2 regions of the Halomonas sp. R57-5 genome follow, and region 1 is predicted to be linked to the other one. Evidence: predicted binding sites of a transcription regulator. Region 1 holds the regulator's gene; the other holds the start of a gene.

Region 1 (7,219 bases):
TCTTGCCCGGACCCGCGCCGATGCGGTGCTGCTCAGCCCACGTCTAATGCGAATTTTTGAGGCCATCGAGATTTCCCGCGCAACGCGGCGTATCATGCGCCAGAACATGATTTGGTCAGTGTGCTACAACGTTTCGGCGCTGCCGCTGGCGGCGATGGGGCTGGTGCCGCCCTGGCTAGCCGCGATTGGTATGTCGCTTAGCTCGCTAGTGGTGGTGGGTAACGCCCTGCGGCTGTCACGCTGGCGCCCCCAGCCCGCACCAACGCTTGGCACGTCAACACCGGTAACCGCATGACGATTCTGTACCTGCTTATTCCGCTTTCGCTGATTCTGCTCGGACTCGCCGTCTGGGCCTTCTTCTGGGCGGTCAAAAATGATCAGTTCGACGATTTAGAAGGCCCGGCGCACCGCATCTTGTTTGATGAGGACGACAACGATCTTCCCCCCGAACAGCGCCGCCAGCGCCCGCCAGCCAAGCAAAAAACCGTCGCACCAAAAGATAAAAACGCCCCCGACGACCAAGAGCCTCGGCCATGAATCCCACAGGGCTTGATCTACCGCCGCTGCTGGCGGCATTCGTATTTGGCTTAATGGGCGGTGCCCACTGCATTGGTATGTGCGGCGGCATTATGAGCGCCCTCACCTTTGCAGTACCCCCCAGCATGCGCCATCCAGCGCGTATGGGGGGGCTGCTACTCAGCTACAATGCTGGCCGTATTATTAGCTATATGAGCGCAGGCGCGCTGGTTGCCCTGCTGGGCACGCTATTTTCGCTTTCCGCCACGGCACGAATGCTGCTTCAGGTGTTTGCCGCGCTGATGCTGATCCTGATGGCACTGTATATCGCCAACTGGTGGAAAGGGCTGCTCAAAGTGGAGGCGGTTGGCCGCCGTCTATGGCGCTTTATCGAGCCTGTGGGGCGGCGCTTAATGCCGGTGGTGTATATCCCTCAAGCCTTCGCGCTGGGCGCACTTTGGGGCTGGCTACCCTGTGGGCTGGTCTACTCCATGTTGGCCTGGAGCTTGGCGATTGCCGACCCGCTCCAGGGCGCGCTGCTAATGGGCGCATTTGGGCTAGGCACCCTGCCGGCGCTGCTCGTCACTGGCCTCGCTGCGCGCCAGCTAAGCCACTTGATTCGCCACCCGGCGACGCGCAGCGTGGCGGCACTAACGATTATCGCGTTTGCGCTGTGGCAGCTCTGGACTCTTACGGCACACAACCTCTAATAGCATGACATGGCTCAATCTTTACGCTTTCGTCACGGGTTAGGCTAGCGGCATTACCTCACGTCGGAGCGCCCCTTCATGCCCGTTCATGCCCCTGCGGTTTCACCTCTTGCCTCGTCTGTGGCGGCAGCGCCCTTGCAGCCGGTGTGGGATGAAGCCCTGCTGCGCCGCTACGACACCAGCGGACCACGCTACACGTCTTACCCCACGGCGCTGTCATTTCACGACCAATTCACCCCCGGTGACCTGACCCAGGCACTAGAGCGTAGCAATGCCAGTCAGCGTTCGCTGTCGCTGTATGTTCACGTGCCTTTTTGTCGCAAGATCTGTTTCTACTGCGCATGCAATAAAATCGCCACCAAGAACACCGCCCTGACCGAGCCTTACTTATCCCGGCTCGACCGTGAAATGGTGCTGACCGCACGCCACTTGGATACATCACGACCGGTGGAGCAGCTACACTGGGGTGGCGGAACGCCGACCTTTCTTAGCTTGAATCAGATGGGCGACCTGATTGATCGTTTGGATGCCCGGTTTGGCCTTTCGTCCTCTGCCGATCGCGACTACGCGATTGAAATAGACCCCCGGGAAGCGGATGTATTTACCCTGCGCCACCTGCAGTCGTTAGGCTTTAACCGCATTAGCCTGGGCGTGCAGGATTTAAGCCCGTTGGTACAGAAAGCCATTAACCGCATTCAACCGCGGGTACTCACCGAAACGCTGATGGAAGAGGCGCATCGCCTGGGCTTTCGCTCGCTCAATCTCGATCTTATTTACGGTTTACCGTTTCAGACAGAAAAGAGCTTTGCGAATACCCTCCGCCAGGTGATTGAACTCAATCCGGCGCGTCTTTCAGTATTTAACTACGCCCATATGCCCGAGCGCTTTGCTCCCCAGCGGCGTATTAATGTCGATGATTTGCCGGGCGGTGAAGAGAAGCTGGCAATTCTGCGCACCACGATTGAAATGCTCACCGCGGCTGGCTACGTACATATCGGCATGGATCACTTTGCCCGGCCTGATGATAGCCTGGCCATTGCTCAGCGCGACGGCTCGCTACAGCGCAACTTCCAAGGCTACTCCAGCCATGCCCAGTGCGATTTAATCGGGCTTGGCGTTTCGGCGATTTCACGTATTGATGACGTCTACGCGCAGAACCCGAGCGATCTGGCAAGCTACGAGGCGGCGTTGGATCAGGGTCAGCTCGCTACTGTGCGAGGCGTGCGGTTGAGTGATGACGACCTAATCCGGCGGGATGTGATTGAGCGGCTGATGTGCGATATGGGCATTGATCTGGCTGCGGTCAGCCAGCGCTGGAACATCGATGCCCCCCGCTATTTTGCCCCCGCTCTGGAGCGTTTACAGAGCGCTGAGCAAGATGGCCTACTGACCCGTAGTGGTGATCGACTTAACGCCACGCCCATGGGTCGACTGCTGGTGCGCCATTTAGCCATGGCGTTCGATACCCATCTTTCTGGGCAAATAGGGCAGCGCTACTCTAAGATTGTTTAATCACCTTATTGCAGGCATGCTAACGGCACCACAATAAGTAAGAATTTGCTAATTTTATCCTGACCCACTCAAGGAGCACCGCATGTTGGAACCTATGAGCAGCCGACGCTCGCTACTCCACGAAGCGCGCTGCCAAACCTGCAGCCTTAGCTCGCTGTGCCTGCCGCTTGCCCTTGAGTTGGACGATATGGGGCAGTTCGATGCGATTATTCGCCGCCGTGCGCCGCTGAAAAAAGGCGAGCCGCTGTTTCGCCAGGGTGATACTTTTACCAGCGTTTACGCGGTGCGTTCGGGGAGTTTGAAACAGGTCACCGCCGAAGGTAACGGCAGTGAGCAGTTGACCAATTTCTACCTGCCCAGTGAACTGGTGGGGCTGGATGGCATTGATGAAGAGCACTACCCCGGTAGCGTTATCGCCCTGGAAACCACCACCGTTTGCGAGATTCCTTTTGACCGCCTGGATTTGCTCTCAGAAGAGATCCCTGAGCTACGTGGCCAGCTGTATCGGAGCATGAGCAAAGAGTTACGCGATGACCGACGCATGATGCGCCTACTCTCGCGAAAAACCGCCGATCAACGGCTGGCCACCTTTTTGATTACCCTTTCGGACCGTTTTCGTCGCCGGGGCTACTCGCCCTACAGTTTTCGCCTCTCAATGCCGAGGGCCGATATTGGCAACTACCTGGGCTTAGCGGTGGAAACCGTCAGCCGCATTTTAAGCCGCTTTCAGCAACAAAGCGTGGTGGCGGTTTCCGGGCGAGAGGTCAATATTCTCGATATGCCGCGTTTGATTACCCTCGCCGAAGAGGAAGAGCAAACGGTTAGCTGACGTTGAAGGCCTGGATGCGACCCGCCAGCAGCTCCGCCTGCTTCGCCTCTAAGCCCTCAAAATCAAACAGGCTTCGGTCTGCCAGCTGGGAGGGCGCAATATTGGTCACCGCTTTAAACATGCTTTCCAGACGGCCAGGGAACTTCTCATCCCACTCGGCGAGCATCTCTTTGACCACCTGACGCTGCATATTAGGCTGGGAGCCGCACAGGTTGCAGGGAATGATTGGGAACGCCATCAGCCGCGAAAATTCCGCAATATCCGCTTCTTTGCAGTAGGCCAACGGCCGAATAACGATATTCTTACCATCATCGGATAGCAGCTTGGGCGGCATCGCTTTCAGGTTGCCGCCGAAGAACATATTCAGAAACAGGGTTTCAAGAATATCTTCCCGGTGATGGCCCAGGGCAATTTTATTGGCCCCAATCTCTTCGGCAAMCCCATACAGCGAGCCGCGGCGAAGCCGTGAACAGAGCGCGCAGGTGGTTTTACCTTCAGGGGTTTTCTCTTTCACCACCGAGTAGGTATCGCGTTCTACGATATGATACTCCACCCCCTGTTTGTCCAGATAGGCAGGCAGCACATGCTCAGGGAAGCCCGGCTGCTTCTGATCCAGATTGACCGCTATCAACGAAAAGTTAACTGGCGCGTTGCGCTGCAAGTTGCGCAAAATCTCCAGCATCGTGTAGCTGTCCTTACCGCCGGAGAGGCACACCATCACGCGATCGCCTTCATTGATCATTTGGTAATCAATAATCGCATTGCCCACTTCTCGGCGCAGACGCTTTTGCAGCTTGTTAAATTCACGCTTCTGCTTAGCATCAGCCTGCACAGCGTCTGGAGAGGCTGCAGGAGCAACATCTGGCGTGTCAAAATGCGGGTCGAAATAATCTAGGGATTGCATGAAATAAGCACTGCCGATAGTGAAAGGCGCTAAAAGAGGAAATATTGCCACATTCTAACAACACTCACCGCCTGACCCAAACACTAGTGCTTCCACCATTCCTATGCCACCTCCGCCATAACGCGCTGTAGGCGCATATACAGAAGTGCGCTGGCGGTTGCCTCGGCAAGCACGCTTTGCACACCCATGGCAGGCACCTGCCAGCATGCCAGCGCCTGGGCGAAGCTGCTGGGCGCTTCTACCTCCGGATGCAAACGCCGCAGTTGGCGCTGATGCAGTCTCGCCACATCAACCTGGGCATTGGGTAGCGCAAAATTCAGCCGCTTAGTCAGTAGTGTATTCAACGCTCCAATGCGCTGCTCCAACTGCCAGCCCACTATGGGCCGGTTGCCGATAAATTCCACTAACGCGCTCAAGTTATCACTGCTTGGCGGCTGCACCTCCCCTGCCTCACATAGCAAATGATGACGGCGCAGCTTCGCACTTTCGGGCTGTTTCGTGCTGCCTAACGTCATCACAAAAGCGCGGCTGGTTCGTACCTGCTGCTGGCTCAGCACCACCGCCGCCAAGCTGATCACCGGCGATGCCGACGTGAGCGTTGTCGTACAGACGAGGGCTACCAGCTCATCGCCCATATAAGGTTGAAACAGCCACGCATAGGGAGAATCCGCACAACGCCGACGATCACTTTCACGGCGCAGTAAGGTGCGCAATGAACCGCTAAATAGCCCTACGTGTCGATCTAACAGCCGCATTCCGCTCACGAATACTCCAAATGATAACGATGGGAAAGCCGCTGCTTAAAGTCTTTGACAATATGCATCGCTTCGCGCAATAGGTCGCGCTCCAGGGAAGAGAGATTTTGCACCACCACACGGTTAGCGCGGCTGCCGTTTTGGGCGTTGACGTCTGAGGCACCGGCTTGATGACCGGCAGGCGTCTCCAAAACGCTTAGCTGCTGTTTAAGACGCAGCTCGGAAAACAGTGCCAACGCTTCACCCAGGTCATCGGCAAAGCGGCGATCCAAACGGCCATCGGCGGCCAGGGCGTCAAGCCGGTCGAGTGTTGAAGTGGCTTTAATCCGCCGTTCAAGTGCCATGGTGCGCACGCCGTGAACAATCGGGAAAATGCCGCCTTTCTTAATATCGATACCGTGCTGGGGCTTTTTCAATGAGCCAAACAGCGTCAGCGGCGTCGAGAAACGCAGCGCCGTGCGGGCGAAATAGGAGAGCAGCAGCTCATCGCCCGAGCAGCGTTCAAACAGCTCTTCGCGAACGCTTTCGAGTAGGCTTGGGTTACCCGCCACCGCATGGGCATCGAGCATAATCGCCAGCTTCATCAGGCTGTCGCCATCACGCTCCCTGGCCCACTTGGCGATATGGCCTTTCCACTGCGACACCGTGGCCACCCACTCGGGGTTAGACACCATAATATTGCCGGGGCACGGCGGATAACCGAGCTGAATCAGCGTATCAGTGAGCGTCTGCATATGGCTTGTAAGGTCAGGCCACTGGGTTTCATCGGCCAGAATCAGGCCGTTATCCTGATCCGTTTTGAGAATCTGTTCACCGCGCCCTTCGCTGCCCATCACCATCATGCAGCTCTGCCCGTGGTAGCGTTCATTAATGGTGAACTCCCAGGCTTTACTGATGATGCGACCGTTCAGTGCGGCGAGCAGATCCATCGCAAAGCGCAGCTTAACGCCCTGGGCCATCAGCGCTTTGACCAGCTCCGGGGTACGCTGGCTGGCGGCTGCAAGCGCCTCTAAGCTGGTTGCCTGCTCTACCTGCAGACTCACCACATAGCTACGGCTTGAGAAGTAGCTAAGCACGTCAGTGAGCTCAACAACGCCTTTCAAGGCGTTTTGCTCCATCACGACCACCCGGGCCACTTTATGGCGGGTCATCAGCACCAATACCTCAAATAAATACTGATCCGGCGCGACAGTCACCAAATTAAAATGGGCAATCTCATCCACCGGCGATGTTACCGCGCTGCCCTGCAGCACCAGGGCATTGAGCAGATCGGTTTTAGTCACCATCCCCAGGGTGTCCTGGGTCTCTACCAGCAGGCTATCGGCGTGGCTAGCGTTGAGCTGTTTGACCGCGCTGGCTATATCGGTCGTCGCCGCCATTAGCAGCGGCTCACGCATACACTCGCTCACTTTGGCCAACATAAAGCCCGCCATGGTGACACCCCCTTCGGCGCGCTTTTCGGTCAGCAGACGCGCCTTATGGGTCAGCGACTGGCGAAAGAAATTGCTGAAGTCAGGGTAGTGACGACACAGTTGCTGAAACAGCGCTTTGGGCAGTAAGTAACACAGGCACTCCTGCTCAGCTTTAAAGCGGTAGCGGCTTTTACCATTGAGAATACTGATCGCGCCAAACAGATCCCCCGCCGTGTAGTGGCCGATACGCGCGGTAGATGAGGGCAGCGTGGGGTCGATTTCTGCCACTTCGCCTTTATGAATCAGAAAGACAAACTCACCCGCCTGCCCTGTCTCTAAAATGATTTCATCACGATCAAAATAGGCAAGGTCAATGCCACGGCGGATGTGCTCACGCCCCTCATCGTCAAGGAGCGTAAACGGCAGTTGGGATAGATCCACATCAACCATGGGGTTTGACCTCATTAAACGGGGCTGCGACTAACCGGTTTTTGCCTTAAGGCGAGCTAGCAGACATAAGAAAAAACAAATAAATATCGTGACTCGATGCTGACCCACATAAACTGATCCACTCCAACGCT
Region 2 (3,437 bases), 1.4 Mb from region 1:
TTACTGATCGCCTAAAGGAAGCCTTGGGACTGATGGATATACGTGTGATTGATCACGTGGTCGTGGGAAGTGATGGGTGTAAGTCGTTTGCGGAAATGGGGTATTTGTAGGTGAATGTTGGGATAAAATGGAGCTGCCCAGCGAGGCAGCTCCAGTAATTAGGCCAGCTTTATTTTTTTGGGTAAAGGCAGAAAACGGCCAGAAGCGGTCTTTTAGATATTTCGCATATACGCCTAACCTGGATTTCTCACAGGGTATAAAAGAAAGCGGCTGAAAGTGCTATGATTTCAAGAACCCGGTGTGGAATTTTGCCCAATCCCGCATGCTTGGCCAATCGGCGCTGATAGCGCCGCTGGTGTGGTAGGCGGAGTCGCTTCCATAATTCGCCGCCGTGTTTCTTGTCGTCCCAGATTAACGCGTAGATCCACTGATGGCTTACGCAAACGCCGTTGGCATTCGCCATGAAGCCACTAATTTGCTGGGGGCTCCATTCGTCCATCAGTTGATCAGTGACCCATCGAATTAGGCTGGGCAGTCGCTTCGTCACTTTCCAGGCGCTGCGTCGACGCTGATCACTTCTCAATTGAGCCTGCTCAGGCGCATAGCCAGCAGTAAGCCCATTGCGCTTTATCTCCCGGCTAATGGTGCTGCTGTGAACCCCAATAGCCTTGGCTATCTGTCGCTGGCTGATGCCAGTCTCAAGGTAAGCGAAAATTTGGTATCGTTGGGCCTGGGTCAGTTGTCGGTATCCCATTCTCTGCTTCACTTTGGTCGGTAAAGTCGAGAGGGTACCGGCGCTGGCCCTCCTTCCTCTACTGTGTGATCCAAAGTGCTGCGGTTATTCTATGAATCCAGACTCATATGTTGCATTATTTTCAACTCCTTAGCGTGAACGACTGAAGAGGTACTTGGCCAGCGAAGCGATCGCCAAGCCAATTAATAACAGCATGGCCAGGGGCATCAACCAGCCTAGCCACCCCATTGACCCCATAAAAGCAAAACATTCCGCGTTCATCATGCCATCACTCCTAAAAAAAGAGGCAATCGCCAAGGCTTATTGCGGGCCATGGTGGCTGGGCATGCTTCCTCTCATCTGTTCACGCTGCTCATCGGTCAGTAAGTCCTGCATCTGATTATGCATGCGCACGTTATCAGCCATCATATCGCCATGAAGGTTGGCCATTTGAGCATGCAGCGCCTTTATTTCCTCTGGTTCAGGGCGTTCAGTCTGCATGGTTTGCATCATGTCGTCGCGCAGGTTCATCAATTCGCCCATCCGCTCAAGCTGGGCCGCGCGGTGTTCTTGGCGCATCTCACGCATGGTACTCATCTGCTGCTCGTCGAGCATACCGCCAATGCCGGACATACTCCCCATGCCTTCCATCATTGGACAAGGCATCATCCCGCTTTGCCCTCCCATCATCATTCCTGGGTACATGCCTTCTTGACTGCCCATCATCATGCCCGAACCCATACCGACTTGGCCGTCCATCATATTGCCCTGACCTTGGGCGCCTTGGCTCATACCTTGAGCGAAGATGGCGCTGCTGGGGACACTGAGGCTTGCAGCCAGACCAATGGCAAAGATCATCTTGTGCTTAACCATGATATTTCCTCTTATCATGTTGCTGGTCGAGACATCGCCTTATCCATTAAAAATGGAAGAAGGCGGAGTTAGCTTTCGTTATAAGCCTACAACCTATAGGTGGCCCAAAGGTAAAGGAGAAACCGATCCCAATACCTAAGTGTTGTCACAGATCATTTTTTCCGCCATTTTCAGCCCTGTTTCAGGTAGGTTGGCACGTTATAACACCGACTCATTTCCATGAAGAAAAGCACGACGCCATGCGCCTTGTTCGCCAAACAGGGCAGATGAACGATGTAAGAAGGCTCAGCCGAATCAGTTTTAGCGCCTCCGCGATGAAGTAACGGCATCCATTCAACCCTAAAAATATATAAGGATACGGTATGCAAAAGAAGACGAGTTCGCTCCCTATCATTCACGCTACCTTAGCAACGCTGTTGCTGTCGCTAGCAATCCCAGTGCTGGCCCATGAAGGGGGCGCAAGCACTTCGCCTAAGGATGGCGTCACCATTCAGGATTCCCCAGCAGAGATTGGCATCGAGTTTGGTGGCATGATGCGCATCACCCAGTTTGAAGTGACAGGCCCAAACGGCCCCGTTCCTCTTGATGGTCAGCCAGGCAGTGAACAGGTCGAACGCTACGTCGTGAAGCCCGGTGAAATTCTTTCGGCTGGGGACTACCAGGTGCACTGGCGCGGCCTATTGGATGACGGACACATGATGTCCGACGGTTTTAACTTCTCGGTCGAGCCCTGACCCGTGGCTTGGTGGTTCTCCGAAAATAGCCTCGATGTCTGGACCGTCGCGATGATTCTCGTGGCGGCCGGGATTTACCTTAGCGCCCTAGTCGCGACGGGGGCCGTGTTGTTTCGTCTAGCGTTTCCCCGGCTCCCTGATCACGACCGGAGGCGCGTCGCCCGCATGGGTGTCCTTTCTGCCTGGGCGGGGGTCATCCTGATTCTGTTCCAGTGGTCTTTAGAAGCTGGTTACCTTGGAGGCGGCAATATAGCGGCTGCAACCAACCCAATGTTGCTCGGGATCGTGTTCGATGGCGCGTCCGGGGGTCGACTAATACTGGTGGTAGCTGGTTTGCTGCTGGTCCAGGCGATTCAGCTTAATAACTTAGCGTTCTCGAAAACAGCCAACAGCTTGAGCCTAGTAGGCGTTTTATTGGTGATGCTGGCATTCGTGCAGGTGGGGCATACAGTAAACACCCCACGCCTCGTTCTGGCTGTCTTGCTGATCGTTCACCTGATGGCGGCAGCATTCTGGGTAGCCTCGCTGTGGCCGCTGTTCCACTTAGTGGGGCAACATTACAACCACGGCAATACCGCCCGCATTCTGACCCGTTTCGGGCAACTCGCCATGGGCGGAGTTGGCGTGTTGGTACTGGCGGGCGTCACTTTGGCCACGCTGCTAACAGGCGGTCTCACACCCCTGCTCACCACGGCATATGGACAGTTCTTGATCGGCAAAGTATTGATTGTCGCGGTGCTGCTGTTATTTGCTGCCGCGAACAAGTGGCGGCTTGTACCTGCCTTTGAGAGCGGCGATGCAACAGCCCCACGACGTTTGCAGCGCAGTATTGCGCTGGAGGTGGTGCTGGTCGTGGTTATCCTGCTGATCACGGCGGTGCTGACAAGGGTGACATCACCGAATGGGTGACCGTCAGGACAACCACCTTAGGTAGTTAAGAACCTAGCTTAATAGCTATAAGCAACGCTATCCGGAAGGCAAGGCCGATGCCATCCGCGCGCGACAAGAGATGCACACCCGCCACGTGGCCGTGGTGGTTCGTGGCATCTTGATGTGGTTCAGAAATTGTAGCCCAGACCAATCGTATAAGCCCAGAT

Evidence for each region. Region 1 encodes FNR, which switches genes on or off when oxygen is low (the NO sensors DNR and NnrR bind a similar motif). Its sites were predicted from a motif close to TTGATNTANATCAA; they were not measured.
Region 2: a site for FNR is predicted at 1,749-1,762, ahead of HALO_RS11960 (copper resistance CopC family protein). Genes of this name have one in related genera too.

What each region holds. Positions count from the first base shown of each region.
Region 1 covers NZ_LN813019.1:1,194,881-1,202,099, reverse strand. Annotated here, with positions in the region: gene HALO_RS05390 (heavy metal translocating P-type ATPase) at 1-295, shown strand, start outside; gene ccoS (cbb3-type cytochrome oxidase assembly protein CcoS) at 292-537, shown strand; gene HALO_RS05380 (sulfite exporter TauE/SafE family protein) at 534-1,226, shown strand; gene hemN (oxygen-independent coproporphyrinogen III oxidase) at 1,305-2,738, shown strand; gene fnr (fumarate/nitrate reduction transcriptional regulator Fnr) at 2,821-3,567, shown strand; gene ttcA (tRNA 2-thiocytidine(32) synthetase TtcA) at 3,560-4,471, opposite strand; gene HALO_RS05360 (DNA polymerase III subunit epsilon) at 4,573-5,226, opposite strand; gene HALO_RS05355 (DUF294 nucleotidyltransferase-like domain-containing protein) at 5,232-7,088, opposite strand.
Region 2 covers NZ_LN813019.1:2,600,282-2,603,718, reverse strand. Annotated here, with positions in the region: gene radC (RadC family protein) at 1-110, shown strand, start outside; partial or broken gene HALO_RS11970 (transposase) at 293-754, opposite strand; gene HALO_RS23615 (hypothetical protein) at 884-1,018, opposite strand; gene HALO_RS11965 (hypothetical protein) at 1,055-1,606, opposite strand; gene HALO_RS11960 (copper resistance CopC family protein) at 1,969-2,340, shown strand; gene HALO_RS11955 (copper resistance D family protein) at 2,506-3,249, shown strand; gene HALO_RS23350 (hypothetical protein) at 3,399-3,437, opposite strand, start outside.